2 regions of the Pseudomonas sp. KH_040 genome follow, and region 1 is predicted to be linked to the other one. Evidence: riboswitches for the same ligand, from Rfam matches in the RefSeq annotation. Region 1 holds a riboswitch; the other holds the start of a gene.
What was found. Region 1 has a riboswitch for cobalamin ahead of AC3IUF_RS17040 (TonB-dependent receptor plug domain-containing protein). Riboswitches for the same ligand answer to the same signal wherever they lie in the genome.

Region 1 (7,268 bases):
GGCCGGCCGAGGTTGTCGACGTTGCTCGAACGGCTGGTGACGTAGTCGCGGTCGAAGAGGTTTTCCACCAGCAGACTCACCCGGTGTTGGTGGGCGTTGTCGAGGTAGCGATAAGCGTCGGCGTCGACCACCGAATAATTGCCGTATTCGACTTGCTTCGAGCTTTTGATATCGCGGATGTAACGGATCGCACCGCCAACACCCCACAGGCGATTTTCCGATTCATAACCCACCCGCGAGCGGGCGAAGAAGCTTGGGATGTCGTTGATCGTCACACCGGTACGCGACTCGGTGAGGTTGCGGGTCATGTCCGCTTGCAGGCTCCACTGATCGTTGAGCGCCAGTTTCGCGTCCGCCTCGAAACCGCGCATCTGGATCGTGCCTTCACCGTTGACCCACTGAATGTCATTGAGGGTGATCAGGTCGTCGATCTTGCGTTTGAACAGGGTCACGCTGGCGCTGAATTCGCGATCCAGCAGCAGGCCCTTGTAGTCGACCCCCAGCTCCGTATTGCGGCTTTTTTCCGGTTTCAGGTTGCGGTTACCGATCTCGTCGCCCGGCTCGTTGACGAACAGTTGCTCGGCGTTCGGCAGTTTGTAGGCGCTGCCGTATTGACCGCGCACCGACCAGTTGTCGTTGAGGTCATACAGCGAAGTGAGCATGCCGACCGTGGCGCTGTCGCCACCGCTCATGGCCTCGTGACGCACGCCGATGCTCGGATGCCAGTCGGGCAGGGCGTCGATCTGCGGGCGCAGTTGCGTGTAGAACGCATGGGCTTCGGCCTTGTCGTTGTCGATGATCAGCACGTCGTCCTGGCCCTTGAACCACTGGTTGTCGCTGCCGAACACCAGCACATGGCCGCCGGGCAATTCAGCCTTGCCTTCGGCCTGCACACCCCAGTCGGTGAAGCCCCAATAGTCGTTGTGATTAATGACCTTGGTGCCGCCGCCATTGACGTTGTTGACCCGGGTGTAGCGCGTGTCCCAATCGTTGATATGGCCTTTGACGAAGTAGCTCAGGCGTTCGTTGAGGGTTTGCTCGAAGGTCGCCGTAGCGATTTGCTGCACGCGGTCGTTGGTGGTTTTGTGGTTGTCCACAGGGCGGGCGAAGTCGAGATTGGCGTCGGCGTATTGGTAGAACAGTTCCAGCCGCGCATCATCGCCAAATGACTGAATCGCCTTGCCGCCGAAGGTGGTGACTTCGTAGGCGCGGTTCTTCTCGCTGACGTTTTTCAGGTCGCGGTTGCGATACGGTTGATAGCCGTCGGAAACGTTGTGGCTGACATACGCCAGCAAACCGAGATCGCCGAAACCGTTATTGAAGATGTTCTCGACGCGAGCGTCTTCGGTGGTGCCGCCAAAGCTGTCCACGCCCAGATTCACTTCGCCGGCGGCTTTGCGCGATTGCGGGCTGCGGGTGACGATGTTGATCACGCCGGATACGGCTTGGGTGCCGAACAACAGGCTCTGGCCCCCTTTGAGTACTTCGATGCGTTCGATGGCGTTGGCTGGCAAAGTGTCTAGATAGAGGCCGCCGTACAGGCGATTGTTCAGGCGCACGCCGTCGAGCAGGATCAGCGTGTCATCGTTGCGCCCGCCCAGCAGCGAATAGGTGCCGTAGTCGAACGGGCCATTTTTCGGCGCCACGTACAGGCCGGGAATGAACATCTGCATGACGCGGCTGACATCGGCACTGGGGCCGGCGCGCTCGATCTGTTCGCGGCTGACGATCTCGACCTTGCTGCCGAACTTCGCCATGTCGGCGACCGTGGTCGACTCCACCGACGGTGCGGAAACGATTTGCTGATTGAGTTCCAGTGGTGTGTCGTCGGCCAGTAGCAGCGGGCTGAACAGGCAACCAAGAAACAGGGTTGGAGCAGAAGTGTAGAAAGGTCGAATCATTGTCTTCTCGAAAAGGATCTTCGCAGAAGAGCATGCAAGAGAAGGCATCGCGCACAGCCAATACCGGCCCATGCCCGCCCACCGCAGGATTTTGCCAAACAGCAATTCAGGCCGGTCTCCGGGCTCGCGCGTATCGAGGCTTTCACCTTCCCATGGCCGTCTAACCACAGTGGTGTATCGAAAGCATCACGCGCATACCGTTGCGGGGGCAGCACCGGACTTGTTCGAAAAGAACGTACCGGTTTCCCGTTTCACCCCATGCACGGCGGCATGGGACACCTGAAACTGGGCGGCATCTGAACATTCGAATGACCGTTCGTCAACTTGCCGATACAGGTACTCGACCCGCGAATTACCAACTTTGGAAATAACTACTAAGGTCTATAGCGGTAATCACAACGCAATATCGCGCGGCGTCGACAGGCGTGAGGGATTCGCCACGTACGCTGAACAGGGAGGTTCTCATGCACGGTGCCAGCGGCCATCCTCACGGTGGGCACGCCCCGCATTTCATTCGCAGCGCTTTACTGGTCGCCATGGCCAACACCCTGATGCTCGCAGACGCTCAAGCTGCGTGCGGGCCTCTGGCGGCGGGTGCCTACAACGTCTCGCAAACCTGTTTGCCGGCGGCCGGCGTCGATGCGTCGATCAGCACGCAGTCGGGCACTACCATTACCACTACGGCGGGTTCCTCGTTGAACAGTCGTGGCAACAATGCCAACACCACGCTGACACTCACTGGCACTACGGTAAACAGCACACCCCCAACGGCCGCCAACGCAGTGTTTGCCAATGTCATCGGCACCACCGGCAACGCCAGCCTCAGCGTCAATGGCGGGACCAACACGGTGAATGTCGGCGGCAGTGGCCTGGACGCGCTGGCGATCACCAATGCCAGCGCTGGCTCGTCGACGTTTTCGGTGAGTGCCGGCACCACGCTGAACATCCTCAATACCGTGGTCGGCAATGAACACGATGGCATCGACATCAACGCCAGCGGCGGCGGGGCGATCAACCTGAATCATCAGGGCAATGGCCAGATCACGTTGCTTGGCGGCAACGGCGTCTGGACCAAAGCCACGGGCAGTGGCGAGACCAACGTCAACGTCGGCAGTGGCGTGAATATTCTGGTCAACAACGATGATGCACTCTCGGCCGGTCTTCCGATCATTGACGACACTTTGCCGACTGCCGGCATTGGTAACCACGCCGGCGTGCATACCCGCGCAGTCAATGGCAACACCACACTGATCAACGCGGCGAATGTGCAAAGCATCGGCATGAACGCCTTTGGCTTGTTCACCGAGGGCGGCACAGGCAATACCCGCCTGACCAACAGCGGCAACCTGAGTACCAGCGGCCTCAACGGTTTCGGCATTCGTTCGTTTTCCAGCGTTGGCAGCATCGCCATCGTCAACGACGGCGCCATCACCACCACGGGTGGCGGCGCCCACGGTATCTATGCCAATGACAATGTCGGCGGCAGCGGTTCGATCAGCATCGAGAACAATGCTGCCATTAACGTCGGCAGCACGGCCAATGCCGCCGGTTCGCGGGCGATCTACGTGATCAAGCGCGGTACCGGTGATGTCGCGATCACGGGTAGCGGCAATATCAAAGTACTCGGCGACATCAACACCACCCGGGCCTACGCGATCATTGTCAGTGCCGAAAACAACAATGTGCTGATTGATTACTCGGGCGATCTGTTCGCCAGCGGGTTTGGCGCGGGCGGTATACGGGTCGATTCGACCGGCGGCAATGTTCAGGTCAACTACCGTGGCGATCGCATCGAAACCCTGCACAGCAACGCCAACGGCATCTATGCCTCGACGCAGTCGCCGACGGGCACGGTCAACGTCAATTCCGGCGGCACGATCATCACCCACTCGAACACTGGCTCGGGCGACGGCACGGGCATTGGTGCTTTTGGTATCCAGGCGCTGACGCTGGGCGGCGACGTCGGTGTCGTGTTCAACGGCCCGCTGATCGACGTCAACGGTCAGGGCGCGGCGATTCTGGCCGGCAATGCCTTCAACTCAGGCAGTGGGCTGGGCACATTGAGTGTCAGTAACAGCGGGGAGTTGATCGCGCGGGGCAATCAACAACGCGGTATCCGAACGTTTTCGGTCACTGGCGCGCAAAGTGTGGTCAACAGCGGCGCGATCCAGACCTTCGGTGCCAGCGACAGTCAGGGCATTCTCGCCCAGGCCTCGGGCGCCGCGAATTTGACCGTCAACAACAGCGGCGCGATCACTACTCGAGGCGTTGGCTCGTCGGCCATAGACGCCTTGACCGAGGGCGGCAGCGTCAATGTCAGTAACAGCGCCACGCTTCAGGGTGGGTGGGCCGATAGCAGCGGCATCGCCCTTGGCGGTGCGAGCCAGACGTTGACCAACTCAGGTGCGATCACTGCGCTTAGCGATGTCGCCGTACGCGCCGATGCGACCACACCGGGCACGACGTTTGCGCTCAACAATACCGGGCAGATAACCGGCGTTATGAATGCCGTCAGCGCGGCCAGCACGGTGGCCAACAGCGGCACCTGGACACTGCGCAATTTCACCGCCAGTAGTGCCAGCGGCAGTCGCGATACCTGGGGCGTTGCCGTCAGTGATCTCGGCTCATCGGGCGCCAACAGCATCGACAACAGCGGTGTGATTCGTCTGGCGGCGCAACCGGCGACGGGCATCGTCAGCTTCAACGCCAGCGGCGCCTATCTGCCCTTGGGGCAAACGGCCAATACGCCGACGCTGGGCGGTGCTGTACAGGGCCAGTTGCTCGGTGTAAACCGATTCACCCATAGCGGCACGCTCGACCTTGCCGCCGGCAGCAACACGGTCGGCAATGTGTTGCTGATCAGCGGGGCCAACACCGTCGGCACCGATGGCGGCGGGGTGTTCGTGTCCAATGGCGGCCGGCTGCTGCTTAACACCACGTTGAATGGTGGTGGCGCGAACAGCCTCTCGGACATGCTGGTTGTGGATTCGACAACCACCGCCAGCGGCGGCGCCACCGGCGTGATCGTGAGCAATGTCGGCGGCCAGGGCGATCTGACTCAGGGCAATGGTATTGCGGTGGTCGAACTGCTCAACAAGACCGAAGCCGCGAGCGACGCCAATGCCTTTCAACTGGCCCGGCGTGTTGTCGCCGGTCCGTACGAATATCGCCTGCAGCAAGGTGCCCAGGACGGTAGCGGCAAGGACACTTGGTATCTGCGCTCGGACGCGGTACCGCCGGACGGTCCTCCAGGCCCTGATCCCGATCCCGATCCCGATCCCGATCCGACGCCCGATCCTTCCCCGGTACCCAATTACCGTCCGGAAGTTTCGCTGTACGGTGCCGTGCCCGCGCTGGCCCTGGTTTACGGCCGGACAATGGTCGACACCCTTCACGAGCGGGTCGGCGAGGAACGCCTGAATCGCGGTGATCCATTGCCCAAGGAAGACGAATCGACGTTGGCGCCATCGATGGGCTGGGGCCGGGTGATCTACCGCAGCGGCAAACAGGATGGCGACCGCAAAAACGCCTTGGGCAACACACCCGAGTACAACTATGACCTGACGGCATTTCAGGTCGGCACCGACCTTTACCGCAAGGACCGGCCCGACGGCAGTCACGAGCAGGCCGGGCTGTCATTGTCCGCCGGCACCATCGACGCCGGCGTCAGCCACTACACCCGCCGCGCCGCCGGCGAAGACACCTTGCGTGCGTACGGCGTCGGCGCGTACTGGACGCACTTCGGCCCCTCCGGCTGGTATCTGGACGGGGTGTTGCAGGTCAACCGCTTTGACATCGAAGCCAAACCCAACGACATGGCCAAACTGAAAACCCGCGGTTGGGGCTACACCGCCTCGCTGGAAAACGGCTACCCGTTCGAGGTCGACAAAGACTGGTACATCGAGCCGCAATTGCAAGCGATCTACAGTTACGTCGATCTGGACAGCAGCGATGACGTCGGCGCGAAGATTCGCTTCAAGGACGTCGACTCACTGATTGGCCGCGCCGGCGTGCGTATCGCCAAGGACTGGGACACCGAGGGCGTCGACAACAGCGCACTGCGCACCAATGGCTGGATCCGTCCGAGCATCTGGCATGAGTTCAAGGGGCAACCGAAAACCGAGTTTTCCTCCGAGTCGGGGTACATTCCGTTCGAATCCGATATTCAGGGCACGTGGGGTGAAGTGAATGTCGGGGTGGATTACCAGGCCAATCAACGCACCACGTTTACCGCATCGGCTGGCTATCGTCAGGGGTTCGACGGTGACAGCCATGGGTATGACGCGATGCTGGGGTTCAAGATCAATTTCTAGGGCTTTTGTACACGCCGCAAACCCTACATTGGATGGCTTGCTGACGCTCGGCCCTATATCCTTCACGCCTGTTTGATGGACTGACTTAGGGAAGAATTGCATGCCGTTCAGGGTGATGGTGGTCGGTGGTTACGGAAATTTCGGCAGTATCGTCTGCCGGCACCTGGCGCTGATGCCGGAGATCGGCTTGGTACTCTCCGGCCGTGATCCGCAAAAATTGCAGCGCAAAGTCGATGAACTGAACAGTCAATCGGGCATCGTCTGCGAAGGCTGGTGCGGTGATGCCATGGGTGCGGAGTTCGAAGCCGCTTTGCGTGCGCTGAACATTCAGTTGGTCGTACACACCGGCGGGCCGTTTCAAGGGCAATCCTATGCCGTTGCGCAGAGTTGCATCGATGCCGGCGTGAACTATTGCGACCTGGCGGACTGCCGCACGTTCGTCAACGGCATCGACGTGCTTGATGCGCGGGCGAAGCAGGCGGGTGTGGCGATCCTCAGTGGTTGCAGCTCGGTGCCGACGTTGTCGTCAGCCATCATCGATGAGCAGCGCCTGCGCTTTTCGCGCATTGACTCGATCGAGCATGGCATTTCCTCCTCGGCGAAAATGCCGGGGCTGTCGACCATCGAAGGCGTGCTCGCTTACGCCGGCAAACCGATCAAACAACTGAAAAGCGGCAAGGTCCACGAAGTCTCCGGCTGGCTGGACCTGAGCTTGCGCAAAATGCCGCAGATGGGCACCCGATTGCTGGCCAACGTTGATGTTCCCGACATGGATATTTTTGCCAATCGTTATGGTGCGCAGACCTTGAGCTTCAAGGCGGGCGCCGGTCTCAAACTCGGCGGCATCGCCAACGGTCTGCTGGCTCAGGCGCTGAAAATCGGGCTGGTGCGCGACCATGCTTTGTGGGCTGCAAGATTGCATCGCCTGGGCACGCGGTTCGAGCGTTTCGGCGATGGCAAAAGTGCAATGTACATCGACGTGCAGGGCCTTGGCGTCGACGGCAAACCGTTGTCGATGACCGCGCAACTCACCGCCCTGAATGACAAAGGCCCC
Region 2 (7,268 bases), 930 kb from region 1:
GGAAAACGCCAAAGATGCCAACCGCTTCGAGAAAATCGTCGAACGTTGGGGAATTCGGCGCAGTCATCCGCAATTCTGGTTCTATTTCCACGATTTGAGTCAGTACATCCACGAAACCGATCCGGTGGAAGAGGGTGTGCTGGACATGAACCGCTACGAGAATCTTTGATCGTTTGAGAGCGTCCTGCTGTCCCAACTTCAAGCAACACCGCAAAACCCTGTAGGAGCTGTCGAGTGAAACGAGGCTGCGATCTTTTGATCTTTCAAAATCAAGATCGAAAGATCGCAGCGTGCCGTAGCTCCTACAGGGATTGAGGTGAATTTGAGGGTGTGATCGGGAGCAGGTGATGTTGATTTCAGTGCAAGCCCTGCGTGCGCTGGCCGCGTGGACGGTGGTCTGCCATCACTTCATGCAGATTTTCTTCGACTTCAAGGCACGCGGACCGATCGGGCAACTGTTCATCGATAAAGGAGCGGTGGGCGTCGATATTTTCTTTGTCATCAGCGGCCTGGTGATTTTCCTCTCGACCGAAAACAAACCGCTGCCGCCGGCGCGTTTTCTCTTGTATCGGCTGTTTCGCATCGTCCCGGCGTATTGGCTCTACACGCTATTGATGGCGCTGCTGGTGGTGTTTGCCCAGCCCATATTGCCGGATCAAACGGTGGACTGGGGCCATCTGCTGTTGTCGTTGCTGTTCATTCCTACCGAGAACCCCGGCGGTTACGGCATCTACCCGACGCTCAATGTCGGCTGGACGTTGAATTACGAAATCCTTTTCTACGTGCTGTTTGCCTGGGCGCTGTTGTTTCGCTTGCAGGTGCGTCTGTTGGTGGTCGCGGCGCTGTTGTTCGCCGTGTGTCAGACCTGGACCGGGTTTGGCTGGATCAGCGAGTTCTATCGTTCGGACATCGTCTATGAATTCCTGCTGGGGATTGGCATCGGCATGCTTTATCGCCGGGGCTGGATCGGTGCGGGACTGTGGCTGCCGCTGGCGGCAATCGTGGCGGTATTGCTGACGATCTATCAGTTGCCGCCGGCGCCGAGGCTGCTGAACTGGGGTGTGCCGAGCGCCGTGCTGGTGATGGCGTGTATCTCACTTGAGCGTTATGTCGAGCGCAGTCGGGTACTCAAACTGCTCGGTGATTGCTCGTATTCGGTGTACCTGATGCACGTTCTGGTGCTGTCGGCAGGCGGTTTTCTGGCCCGGCGCTACGGCATCAACCCGTATTTGATGTTTGTCGTCTGCGCGCTGGCCATCGGTGTCGGCTCCTGGTTGAGCTACGAGTGGGTGGAAAAGCGCAGCTATCGCTGGCTCAAGGCGCAAATCGACGAAGAGCCTGACGAGAATCTTTCCCGACAAAAATACTAGGACTTTGTCCGGCGCAACGATTGGCGTAAACTGCGCCCAAGCCTGCGAGGAGTTTCCATGACCGCTATTACCATTACCGACGCCGCCCACGATTACCTGGCTGATCTGCTCTCCAAGCAGAACACCCCGGGCATCGGCATCCGCGTCTTCATCACCCAGCCTGGCACCCAGTACGCCGAAACCTGCATTGCCTACTGCAAGCCGGGCGAAGAAAAACCTGAAGACACCGCGCTGGGGCTGAAAAGCTTCACCGCGTATATCGATCACTTCAGCGAAGCGTTTCTCGATGACGCCGTGGTCGACTACGCCACCGACCGCATGGGCGGTCAACTGACCATCAAGGCGCCAAACGCCAAAGTACCGATGGTCAACGCTGACAGCCCGGTCAACGAGCGCATCAACTATTACCTGCAAACCGAAATCAACCCGGGTCTGGCCAGCCACGGCGGTCAGGTCAGCCTGATCGATGTGGTTGAAGACGGCATCGCCGTTCTGCAGTTCGGTGGCGGTTGCCAGGGCTGCGGCCAGGCGGACGTGACCTTGAAGGAAGGCATCGAGCGCACCTTGCTCGAACGCATCCCGGAGCTCAAGGGCGTTCGCGACGTGACCGACCACACGCAGAAAGAAAACGCCTACTACTAAGGTGTTCGCTGCGGACATGAAAAACGGCGCCCCGTGAGCGCCGTTTTTTTATGGGCGACATTCAGGAATGCATTCGCGAGCAGGCTTCATGGGCGATAGAGGTGAGCATGCCCGGCGCGATACAACGATGACTCGCTAAAAACCTCACTGCCCAACACGCGTCCCACCAGAATCAACGCCGTACGCCGAAACCCTTTGGCCTCAACCTTCCCGGCAATATCCGCCAGCGTCCCCACCACCCAATCCTGATCCGGCCACGTCGCCCGGTGGATCACCGCAATCGGGCAGTCTGCGCCGTAATGAGGCAACAGCTCCGCCAGAATCTTCTCCAGATGGTTGACCCCCAGATGAATCGCCATGGTTGCGCCGTGCTGCGCCAGGCTGCCCAATTCCTCACCGGCCGGCATGGCGGTTTTATCGGCGTAGCGGGTCAGAATCACGCTCTGCGACACGTCCGGCAGTGTCAGTTCCGCGCCAAGCAACGCCGCACACGCAGCGGTCGCGGTCACCCCGGGAATGATCTCAAACGGAATATCCAGCTCACGCAGATAACGAATCTGCTCACCAATCGCGCCATACAGACTCGGATCGCCGGAATGCACCCGCGCCACATCCTGGCCGTTGGCATGCGCGGTTTTGATCAGTCCGATGATCTGTTCGAGGTGCAGCTCAGCGCTGTTGACCACCGTCTCGGCTTGATGGCCGTCGAGCACCGCTGCCGGCACCAACGAACCTGCATAGATAATCACCGGGCAACTGCGGATCAGCCGCTGGCCTTTGACGGTGATCAATTCCGGGTCGCCGGGGCCGGCGCCGATGAAGTAGACAGTCATCGTTAAATCCTTGGAAAAGAGGTGCAACAACGCTTCAGATGAAGATTGCTCATGATCAATGGCGGGGATTATCGGGATTTTACGCCGCGCCGGCCAATGCCAACGTGGCCTGGGCGTATTTCTGCCGGGAAATCAGCAGTTTTGCCGGTGCCTGAATCAACTGTTCGGCGAGGGCCAGTGCCGCACTTTCGGCGACGCCGTAGCAACCGGTGCGTTCGAAGGCGATTTGCGAATGGTGACTGAGTCGTTGCTGATAAGTGGCCAATTCCTCGCTGCTGAAGTACAGCAAGGGCAGGGCCAGTTGCGCGGCAAGTTCTTGCAGCCCTGGCTCGTCGCGCTTCAAGTCGATGCTGGCCAACGCTTTGACCGCTTGCAGCTCGATTCGGTGTGCCTGTAAGGCTTGGTCAAGCAATGCGCGCAGCGTGCTGGCCGGGCAGCCGCGCTGGCAGCCCAGGCCGATCACGAAGGTCGGCACTGCGCTGTCATCGGTCATGCGTGGTATTGACCATCGCTTTTGCGGCGGAACAACCAGGCGCTGATCAGGCCCAAGGCCAGCCAGAACACTACGTTGGTTAGCTGCGAAGCGATTTTGAACTGGGCTTCCAGTGCTTCCGGCGCGAGCATCGAATGCACTTGCGGCTGCGGCGCGCCGATCACGTGCGGCACGGCGAGGATGGCCACACCAAGGATCTTCATCAGCCAGTGACGGCTGAACACGATCAGCGACAGGCCGACAGCGGTCGAAGCGGCCGTGCCGATCCACCACATTTGTCGTGAGGCCAGATCAGCGGCAGCGGTGCCCGGCAACTCGGGCGGCAGGCCCAGGGTTGGCGCGAGGACGAAGGTCGCGTAACCGGCCAGACCCCAGAGCAGGCCTTGCGAGGTTTTGGTCGGCGCGCGCAGGGTGTAGAGGCCCGCGAGCATCAGGGCGAAACCGACAGCCACCACCAGATTGCCGCCTGTGGTCGATACCACGCGCTGCCAGCCGTCTTCCGGCTCCCAGGCTTCGGCATCGTGGGTGTGGCCGGCCGTGGCGCCTTCGGCGTGTTCATGAACAGCCACCGGCTCGGCTTTCTCGTAGGTTTCAGCCTGAATAATCAGCGGTGAAACCCAGAAGCTTTGCAGCAGAGTGAGGAGCAGGGCGGCCAGCAGGCCGGTGAAACCTGCGGTTTGCGCAATACGCTTGATCATGTCGGCAGGTCTCAGTGGCACGGGAACGCGGCGCTGTGACGGGTATCGTGAGCGGCGTTGTGCACCGCCTCGATGTGCGAGAAACCGGCGAAGTAGACCAGGCTGGCGCCGAGGATCGACGCGAAGATCGCAGCGCTCAGGCGTTGGCTCAGGGTGGTGGTGCTGACGATTTTGTCCGTGTTGCTGCCGGTGCTGCTGATGATCGACATGGCGCTTCCCTCTGGAGTGTCAGTGGGTGAATCGAGCGCATGAAAACCCCTGCGGGTCGGGCTCGCAGAGGTTCGAACAGCGCCCGCCCACCGCGGGTTTGTTATGTTCAGCGACGCACAAAATGCGGGCTGTGTGTTGCGGGCCGGTCTCCGGGCTCACGAGGGGTTGGCGTCAGGCCGACCTGCAAGCGTCACCTTCCCATGCCTTGCTGACACAGTGGTTTTGACGCTTCGCTCGCTTACCGTTGCGGGGGCAGCACCGGACTGACATGGGCTTGAGTAAAGCACATGATTCACCGGTTTCCCGTTTCACCCTGTGAAGGGCACCCGTAACAAGTTGTGTAGGAGAGCATGGGGGTGGGGTTTTGGTCAATTTTTGGGTGTATATCCGTTGCTGCGGGTGTTGCTGATTAGGGTTCCGCCCTTACGGCGGGTCACTTTTTCCAGACGCCCGGAGTGCCGGCCCAGAAAAAAGTAACCAAAAAGGCTTGCTCCTACGTGCGGCCCGCTCGCTGGGGCTCGGGGTTCCTTCGCTCCGGGATCGATCCGGGCGCAGCGTCTCCGGTTTGCTTCGCTGCACCTACTCCCGCTGTGTTTGGCTGCGCCAAACGGTCGCTGCGCTCCCACGCCCGGATCAATCCCTCCACTCAGCCTTCCGACGTCGCCCGTGGATCAAGATCAAGAGCAGGCGAGCTGACACTCGGCCTATTGAGTGGTGAGGAGCACAGCGTGTTCGGCTTTGGATTTGTGGTGGATTCGCCCCTCACCCCAGCCCTCTCCCGAGGGAGAGGGAGCCGATTTTTGGGCCTTTCAAAATCTGAGTTCAACGCGGTATCGCACGTCGGCGTACCTCCCCCAAACGCCTCGATCAGTCCAATCTCCCGAGGTAGAGGAAGCCGATTTATGTGCTTTTCAAAGCTTGAGTTCAACGCGATATCTCACGTCGGCGTAACCCTACCAAACCACTCGGTCAGTCCCCTCTCCCTCCGGGAGAGGGCTAGGGTGAGGGGCTCTTGATCTGGCTTTGGCTTTGGCTTTGGCTTTGGCTTTGGCTTTGGCTTTTGATCTTTTGCCCCTTCGGCAGGCCGAGCGAAGGTGTTCATCCGGGGGTTAGGCGCGCAGCGCCGTTCGACGAAGTCGAACACATCGAGAGGAGGTGCAGCGAAGCAAACCGTAGGCGATGCCCCCGGATGGACACCGTAGCGAGGGAACACTGAGCCTCAGCGAAGTGCCGTACGCCGGGGCAAAGCCTTTTGGTTCCTTTTTGGCGTTTGAAAAAGGGACTCGCTGTAAGAGCGAAACCGCCAGCGGCAGCACCCGCAGCAACGGATATGCCCCCAAAACCAAATCTCAACGCCCATTGACCCACCCTTAGACGATGCGTAGCCTTGCGCCTTCGAGGTTCTTCGGCCGTTGCCGAAGCTAAGAAGGGAACGCGGTCAATGCCGCGGCTGCCCCCGCAACTGTGAACGGTGATGTTCGCTGCCACGCCACTGCCAGCTCAACTGATGAGCCCGCGGGAAGGCGCAGCAAACGCCAGGCCCAGCGCCTGAACGCCGTCAGCCAGGAGACCTGCCTCGTCACAGATTCTCAATTCAACCGGGCGGGGTGATCCGGTGGCGAACTCTCCGGGCACGCACGCGCGTTGCCGGTTCTCGTCCCGTATGCCCGCCGCTTGCCAAAGGGCATACCGATGAAAACACTGGCCAAACTCCCCGTCACCATCGTCACCGGCTTCCTCGGTTCGGGCAAAACCACGCTGCTGCGGCACATGCTCGACAACGCTCAGGGCCGTCGTATCGCGGTGATCGTCAACGAGTTTGGCGAGTTGGGCATTGACGGTGAAATCCTCAAGCAATGCACCATCGGTTGCACCGAAGAAGAAGCCACCGGCCGCGTTTACGAGCTGGCCAACGGCTGCCTGTGCTGCACCGTTCAGGAAGAATTCTTCCCGGTGATGCGCGAACTGGTTGCCCGTCGCGGCGATCTCGACCACATCCTTATCGAAACCTCGGGCCTGGCCCTGCCAAAACCGCTGGTGCAAGCCTTCCAGTGGCCGGAAATCCGCAGCGCCTGCACCGTTGACGCGGTGATCACTGTGGTCGACAGCCCGGCCGTCGCTGCCGGCACTTTCGCCGCGTTCCCGGATCAGGTCGATGCCCAGCGCAAACTCGATCCGAACCTCGATCACGAATCGCCGCTGCACGAACTGTTCGCCGACCAACTGGCCAGCGCCGACCTCGTCATCCTCAACAAGGCCGACCAGACCAGCGCGGAAGATCTCGCTCGCGTTCGCGCTGAAGTCGCCGAAGAGCTGCCGCCAGCGGTGAAGATCATCGAAGCCAGCAACGGTCGTCTGCCACTGGACGTGCTGATCGGCCTCGGCGCCGGTTCCGAAGAACACATCGACAGCCGTCACAGCCATCATGATCACCACCACGGTGAAGGCGATGACGACCACGATGACCACGATCACGACGCCTTCGATTCGATCTCCATCGAACTGCCGCAAGCCGATGAAAGCCTGCTGCTCGACGCCCTGACGCAATTGGTGGTCAAGCACGGCATCCTCCGGGTCAAAGGTTTCGCCGCCATTCCGAACAAGCCAATGCGCCTGCTGATCCAGGGCGTGGGCACGCGTTTCGACAAGCATTTCGACCGTCAGTGGGGCGCCGATGAAGCACGCGTTACCCGTCTGGTGTTGATCGGTCAGGAACTCGACGCGGCGCAACTCGAAGCGCAACTGCGCGCCGCGCTCAGCGTTTAAACCATGCACCTGCTCAGGACCCAGCCCGGCGGTTTCGTCTCGGATGACAACATTGCCGACCTTGGACAAACCCCCGCCGAGCTGGTGATCCTGTGCAGCGGCGACTCCAGCCTGGCGCTGCTCGCCGAGGCCGCGCAGCAGTTGCCCGAGGATTATCCGAGCCTGCGTCTGGCCAATCCGATGCAGGTGCAGAATCACGCTTCGGTCGATCTGTACGTCGACGAAGTGCTGCGCCACGCCAAGGTGATTTTGATTT

Region 2: it holds a riboswitch for cobalamin, as region 1 does, so the genes downstream of both, AC3IUF_RS13080 (CbtB domain-containing protein) here and AC3IUF_RS17040 (TonB-dependent receptor plug domain-containing protein) in region 1, are expected to answer to the same signal.

Annotation. Positions count from the first base shown of each region.
Region 1 is NZ_CM174487.1:3,824,130-3,831,397, reverse strand. It holds gene AC3IUF_RS17040 (TonB-dependent receptor plug domain-containing protein) at 1-1,901, opposite strand, end outside; cobalamin riboswitch at 1,994-2,199, opposite strand; gene AC3IUF_RS17035 (autotransporter outer membrane beta-barrel domain-containing protein) at 2,366-6,214, shown strand; gene AC3IUF_RS17030 (saccharopine dehydrogenase family protein) at 6,315-7,268, shown strand, end outside.
Region 2 is NZ_CM174487.1:2,898,305-2,905,572, forward strand. It holds gene AC3IUF_RS13050 (fatty acid cis/trans isomerase) at 1-169, shown strand, start outside; gene AC3IUF_RS13055 (acyltransferase family protein) at 348-1,370, shown strand; gene nfuA (Fe-S biogenesis protein NfuA) at 1,428-2,012, shown strand; gene cobM (precorrin-4 C(11)-methyltransferase) at 2,099-2,845, opposite strand; gene AC3IUF_RS13070 (cobalamin biosynthesis protein) at 2,925-3,338, opposite strand; gene AC3IUF_RS13075 (CbtA family protein) at 3,335-4,036, opposite strand; gene AC3IUF_RS13080 (CbtB domain-containing protein) at 4,048-4,245, opposite strand; cobalamin riboswitch at 4,370-4,591, opposite strand; cobalamin riboswitch at 5,628-5,839, shown strand; gene cobW (cobalamin biosynthesis protein CobW) at 5,939-7,012, shown strand; gene cobN (cobaltochelatase subunit CobN) at 7,016-7,268, shown strand, end outside.